Crateriforma conspicua: one gene and its partner. The protein of the gene in region 1 binds, or shares a complex with, the protein of each later gene. Links are inferred from orthologs where the notes say so. Each region holds a gene or a part of one and is shown on either strand. Other genes may lie near its edges.

Region 1 (3,255 bases):
TGACCGTGCACCCAACGCTGTGGAATCTGATGGCCGACGAAAGTTTCATTCGGCGAAAACGCCACCTTCAAAATTTGGTCGTCATGGCCCTGGCCGATGGGCAGTTGGGCGAACGCGAAGTCAACGTGGTGGCCGACCGTTGCATCGAGCTGGGCTTAAGCGAAATCGAATTGCACGAAGCGATTCGGTACAGCCTGAGTGATGATGCGGCGTTGGAATTGCCCGAAGATCCGGACGATCGCGAAGCCTTGATGAAGGATTTGATTCGTGTGATGGCGGCCGACGGTGACTTGCAAGAAAGCGAAAAAAGGCTGTTTGCACTGGCCGCGGCACGGATGAATCTGACGCCCGAGGATTTGGATCGTCTGTTGGCATCGATGCCGCCGGTCGGTGACGCGGGGGCTCCGGTGCAAGATTCAGAAACGGACGAAGGTTCAGGATCCTGAACCCACCGTGTTTTTTGATTGAAGGAAAGATCGCCGACATGGCTCGCATCTTGATCACGTCCGGTCCGACTCGACAATACATCGACCCGGTGCGTTATTTGACCAACGCATCCAGCGGTCGGATGGGCGCCGCGTTGGCATCTGCCGCGATCGGCCTGGGCCACGACGTTGTCATCATCAGTGGGCCCGTCCAGGTCGAATATCCGCAGGCCGCCCGGGTCATTCCGGTACGGACCACCGATGAAATGCTGGATGCCGCGCAAAACGAATTCGCCCGCTGTGACGGCGCGATCGGTGCGGCGGCCCCCTGTGATTACATGCCGCGGGTGGTCAGCGAACAAAAGCTGTCCAAAACCGGCCACCCGATTCAATTGGAACTGGTCGAAACCCCGGACGTCGTCGCGACGCTGGGCCAGCAGAAACGTGACGACCAATGGGTCGTCGGCTTTGCTTTGGAAACGGAAGACCACCGGTTTCGCGCGACGGTGAAGCTGCAGAAGAAACACTGTGACTTGATCGTCAGCAACGGCCCCCAAGCAATCGACAGCCAGGAAAACGAAGTCGAATTGCTGGACGTCCACGGCGACGTGATCGCCGACATCCGCGGCAGCAAAGAAGTCGTTGCGGATGAATTGCTGCGGCACATCGATCAGCGTCTGGTCGTCGCGCGTTCGGGTGCTTGACGCAACGCAATCGACCGATTGCCTTTGACGACCCACGCATCGGCGCCGCCCTACCGAAGGTCCCGGCCATGGCGGTAGACTTCCGTCCCACGCCCCGCCGGCGCGATGCCAATTTCTTGATGACGCCCGTTTCATGACGACACGTTCGATGACGAATTCCATGACGCCCGATCTGTCAGTTCAACTGGGGCGACTGAAGCTAGGCAATCCGATCATGGTTGCTTCCGGCACGTTCGGTTATGCCCGCGAGATGGAAAAAGTCGTCGACCTGTCACTGCTGGGTGGCTTGTTGCCCAAGACGATCACCGCCGAACCAAGGATGGGCAATCCGCCCTGGCGAACGGTTGAAACGTCGGCCGGTCTGTTGAACGCGATCGGGTTGGACAATGACGGCGTGGACGCGTTCATCCAGCATCACCTGCCCTACCTGCGACAGTTGCCGACCCCCGTGGTGGTCAGCATCGCCGGCCGGACACGCGACGATTTCGTTTCGCTGGCAGGGCGGATCGCCGAACAGGGTGGTGCCGCGGCGATCGAGCTGAATTTGTCGTGTCCCAATGTTTCCGGTGGTATTGATTTCGGTACCGATGCCGACAGTTGCCGGAAAGTCGTCGACCAGGTTCGACAGAATTGTGATCTGCCGATTTTGGCCAAGCTGACGCCGAACGTGACGCGGATCGCCGACATCGCGGCGGCGGCGGCCGATGGTGGGGCCGACGCGGTTTGTCTGATCAACACCGTGCTGGCGATGGCCGTCAACTGGCGTTCACGTCGTCCCATCTTGGGCAACGGGATGGGCGGGCTGAGCGGTCCGGCCATCAAGCCGATTGCACTGCGATGCGTCCATCAAGTCCGACAAGCGGTGGACATTCCGATCATCGGGATTGGTGGCATCGCCAACATCGACGATGTAATGCAATTCTTGGTGACCGGTGCGTCGGCTGTTCAGATCGGTACGGCGAATTACTACGACCCTCACGTCTCCACACGTCTGGTCGGCGAATTGCCCGAAGTGCTGCGTGCCGAAGGTGTGGATCGCATCACCGATTTGATCGGCACACTGAAAGTTTAAGCCCGGGGTATTGGTCTGGGCGTCTTCCCTCTCACCCGTCTTTTTCCGCGGCAGCTTGCCGCATGCCGGTGAGGTATCCACGCCGGTGTTTGCCGGAAAGATTCCCTCCGGTGCAAAGGCATGTCTTTTTGTGTGACAGGCGGATCTCCGGTGCGACGTCCTGTCACGTGCGACGATGTGGACAGTCATTTTGGGTCGTCTAGTGGCGTGGCATCCAACGCTGCAGATTTAGAATGGCGTTTCGGCTTTCGTGCGAGACCGCTTCAACGTTTCGCCACGGATGCAAGAAACGAAGTCGGCCGGACGGCAAGGTTGCGGTTGGGGGCACCGGCGGCGCGGACCAACGAAGCCGATTTGGTTCATTCCGTGTTCTGTTACTTTGAAATGGGAGATGTGACCATGCGAAACCCACGCAAGGCCTTCACACTCGTCGAATTGTTGGTCGTGATCGCGATTATCGGTGTCCTGGTCGGCTTGTTGCTTCCGGCGGTCCAGTCCGCTCGCGAAGCCGCACGTCGAATGTCGTGCAGCAACAACGCCAAACAACTGGGCTTGGCGCTGCACAACTATCACAGTGCGTTCAAGCAATTTCCCGCCCACCGCGCCGGTACGACCGGCCGCAAGGGTTACGGAATCAGCTGGGACAACATGAACGTGTACAGCAATGACACGCACAATTTCCGGCGTCTCAGCATGCTGGTTGCCCTGACGCCGTTCTTGGAACAACAACCCTTGTGGGACACGATCAGCAATCCCGTCTCGGTGCAGTACAACGGCAACGCGGCACCCAATGGGGCTTATCCGTCGATGGGCCCCGTTCCCTGGAAAGGGCAATACACGCCTTGGCGGACGCTGGTTTCGGCGCTGCAGTGCCCCAGCGACGCGGGGCCGCCGGTGACCACCGGGACGACCAACTATGGTGCCTGCATCGGCGATTGCGTGCGAGCGTTGGGATGGGGAAACCCGCCCAAGGAAATCAAACGTGGGTTGTTCCTGAGCGCCACGGTCACGCGATTCCGTGACATCGTCGACGGAACCGCCAACACGATGGCCA
Region 2 (3,159 bases), 2.5 Mb from region 1 along the record:
CTTTCCGGTCGGCCGCCTGGACCGCAACAGCGAAGGTCTGATCCTGCTGACCAACGATGGGGATCTGGCCCAACAATTGGCCCACCCCAAGTTCGGTGTTCGCAAAATCTATCGCGTCACCGTCGCCGGTAAGGTTGACGGCGAAACAATGAAACAGATGCGTCGCGGCATTCACATCGCGGAGGGGATGGTCCGCGTCGAGGGTGCCAAGCTGTTAAAGACTCGCGGCCGATCCACGGAATTGGAAATCGTACTGCGTGAAGGAAAGAACCGTGAGATCCGCCGGATCCTTGCCAGGCTGGGTCACAAGGTTCAAAAACTTCGTCGGATCGCGATCGGCCCGTTGCGTCTGGGCGATGTTCCCGCCGGGGCGTATCGCGCGCTGCGGCACGACGAAGTCGCCAAGCTGTACGCGTCCGTTCAACCCGGTGGCGATGACGACACCCCGACGCATCCCAGCCGGCGCAAGGGTGGCAAGAAACCGCGACAGCGCAGCGGCACCGACGGCCCGCGACCAAAGTCGACGAAATCCACAGCCAAGAAAGCGGCTGCGAAACGGTCCGGCCGCACGCCCGATCCCGACCGCAATCGCCGCGACGAGCGATCGGATTCATCTTTCCCCCTGCCGTCGTCCCATCGCCGAATCGGCGCCGTCATTGGCGGTGATGCGCCCGAACCAGTCGACACCGTTGAGGGACGGCCCGCCAAACGTTCCAAAAAGCCGTCTCGGAAAAAAGCAGCCAAGCGACCGGCGGCGTCTCGATCCGGATCAGGTCGCACCGGTTCACAAGGCCGTGCAACAAAACGTGGCACCAAGAAACGCGCTGGCAGCCGATCCGCCGGCCCGAAAGCCAATACGAAAAAACGTCGCCGTCGTTAAATTTGTTCTCTTTCCGGATTTGCATGACGCCATGACTTCGCTGCACGCTGATCACTACGCCGACAACCTCGTGCAATTGCGATCACCGCTGGTGACCAATCGCTGCGTCGCTCGAGACACTTTTCTGTGCCGAATCGATGCACCGGAGATTGCTGGGGCCGTGATCCCCGGCCAGTTTGTGATGATTCGCATGGCCCAGCATGACGCCCCGCTGATCGGCCGCGCCTTTGCCGTTTGGGACATCATCAACGACGATTCGGGTTCCCCACGGTTCATCGAATTGATCTACCTTCGCAAAGGCACGTTGACGCGAGCGTTGGCTTCCGCACCGGTGGGTACCCCGATGGATGTTTGGGGACCGCTTGGCAACGGCTTTGCCGCTCGCCCGTGTGACCGCCTGATCATGACTGCCGGCGGCATCGGCCAGACTCCGATGCTATTGCTTGGAAAAGAAGCGATAGGGACCACCGATTTCGGCCGCGAACATGGTTGGGCAAGCCACGTCGAAATCATTTATGGGGCTCGAACCGCTGAATTGTTGGCGGGTGTCGAAGCGTTTCGCACCGCCGGCTTTGAAGTCACCGTTTGCACCGACGATGGTTCGACGGGACAGACTGGACGGGTGCCGGATGTTTTGGCCACGCGATTGACCGAACTGAAAGACACCGGCACGACGCGTGTGGTGACTTGTGGACCGGAAATCATGATGCAGCGAGTTTCCGAAGTCTGCGATCAACACGGGGTCGATTGTCAGGTCAGCATGGAAACCCCCATGGCCTGCGGCATCGGCATCTGTTTTTCCTGCGTCGCGAAAATTCGACAGGACGATCCAAACCAACCTTGGGACTACAAACGAACGTGCGTCGAAGGTCCCATCTTCGATTCCTCGCGGGTCCATTGGGATGACTAATTTGTTCAGAATGTGGAACCACCTCGTCGCGAACCCTATATCGTCGTTTCGCATGCCGCGATTGTTCGCGGTGGCCGCGCTGCTGGGACTGGCGATTCTGGCCGGCTGCAATTCATCGTCCGAAACCGACGTTGTCGACAGCGACGGTCAGCCAACGCCCCCGCTGCCGCAAGAAGACGAAACGGACTTTGCCGGCCGACCATCACCCACCGGTCGCCCCAATAACAATCCAGTCGCACCGCCGATTTCAGACACTGCCATGACACCTTCGCCCACCGAACAAGGCGGCGGTGACTTATTGGACCAGTTGGCCGAGCCACCCGAGTTGGAATTGGCTCAACCGCCAAGTCAGGCGACGGAGCAGCTCAAGGCGAACCTTTCCCCCGATCGTCTGGCCGTTCTATTGGCCACTGCCGACCGAGAAATGGAAATGGCGTTGACGATGCAAAGCGACGCGTCGCAACAGGAACGCCTGGCACAGGCCAAGAAGATTGCCGATGCAAAGTTGCAAGCCGCCAGACGATTGGCCTCGCATCCCGACGCTACCCCCGAACAAATGACCCTGGGGAAACGCGCCGAACTGCAGGGCCTATCACACTTGGCACAACTGGGTGACTTGCGATCGGCGGAGTTACTGGAAGACTTGGCCAGCGAATACGTCCGCTCCGAATCCGATGATTTGAAGGTGGACAGCCAACTGGTGCTGATCGGTTTTGGGTTGGAACGTTTGCAAAATGGCGATGAACAGGCGGCCGATGACCTGGTCCAGTTGAACCGGGAACTGATTGAAATCACTTCGGATCAAAACGTCATGGCCATCGTCGCGATGGCCCAAGCGAGACAGTGGCTGGCCAAGCTGGATCATCCCGCCGAATCCGACGAAGTCCGCCGGATGATTTTGGATAAGTTCGGCGCTTCATCGGATCCGAACATCAGTGCTATGGCCGCACAGTACGCGGGCAATGTGAAGTTCGATGCGATCGACCAACTGGTGGCCAAGGCCATTGAGGGTCAAACGATCAATCCGACGCGGTGGCGTGAAGCCGTGGAAACGCTGTTGCGTGAAGCTCCCGATTTGTTGTCGGTCCGTTACCTATGCGGCACCACATTGCAGTTCGAATCCGGCAACCAACCGGAATTGGCTGACATCACTTACGAGATCTTGGAGCAGCGTTTTGCCGATGATGCATCCGCCATGGGGCAAGACGTTCAACTGGCCTTGGAACTGCGCGATGCGCGAGCCGAGAAAATCGGACAACCTATGGACGTACCACTGCGGTCCATTTACGGAACGGTGGGTCGCATCGAGCAGATGCAGGGGCAAGTCGTCCTGATGCCATTTTGGTCCACGCGTTTTGAGGACTCGCTG

The links.
Region 2: the proteins of Mal65_RS11155 (region 1) and Mal65_RS19670 are in contact, whole or in part, in a crystal structure (PDB 5UE9), measured with the Lactococcus lactis proteins. The link is inferred for Crateriforma conspicua from one-to-one orthologs. Residues at the interface, in WP_025017116.1 of Lactococcus lactis: Gly25, Phe27, Phe29, Glu32, Tyr33, Lys35, Tyr36, Lys48, Phe56, Thr60, Pro61, Arg62, Val63, Ala64, Glu65, Thr66, Ala67, Ser68, Gly69, Met70, Ile74, Gln77, Pro223, Glu251, Phe274, Ala275, Pro277, Phe278; in WP_023189152.1 of Lactococcus lactis: Leu4, Gln5, Ala47, Ser48, Met49, Leu50, Leu51, Arg52, Arg53, Met95, Leu98, Arg223, Met224, Ala225, Cys226, Ile228, Gly229, Ala230, Cys231, Tyr232, Ala233, Val235, Glu236, His237, Asn243, His244, Ala245, Lys247, Glu250.

The regions. Positions count from the first base shown.
Region 1 is NZ_CP036319.1:2,930,404-2,933,658, forward strand. What follows is about bases 310-3,239. They hold Mal65_RS11155 (dihydroorotate dehydrogenase), read left to right. Parts: upstream 310-1,277; coding sequence 1,278-2,201; downstream 2,202-3,239. Other genes in these bases: Mal65_RS11145 (TerB family tellurite resistance protein), read left to right, coding at 310-446; Mal65_RS11150 (phosphopantothenoylcysteine decarboxylase domain-containing protein), read left to right, coding at 485-1,129; Mal65_RS11160 (DUF1559 domain-containing protein), read left to right, coding at 2,601-3,239. Also shown: more of Mal65_RS11145, read left to right, coding at 30-309; more of Mal65_RS11160, read left to right, coding at 3,240-3,255.
Region 2 is NZ_CP036319.1:5,384,116-5,387,274, forward strand. What follows is about bases 17-2,850. They hold Mal65_RS19670 (dihydroorotate dehydrogenase electron transfer subunit), read left to right. Parts: upstream 17-911; coding sequence 912-1,790; downstream 1,791-2,850. Other genes in these bases: Mal65_RS19665 (pseudouridine synthase), read left to right, coding at 17-880; Mal65_RS19675 (TlpA family protein disulfide reductase), read left to right, coding at 1,843-2,850. Also shown: more of Mal65_RS19665, read left to right, coding at 1-16; more of Mal65_RS19675, read left to right, coding at 2,851-3,159.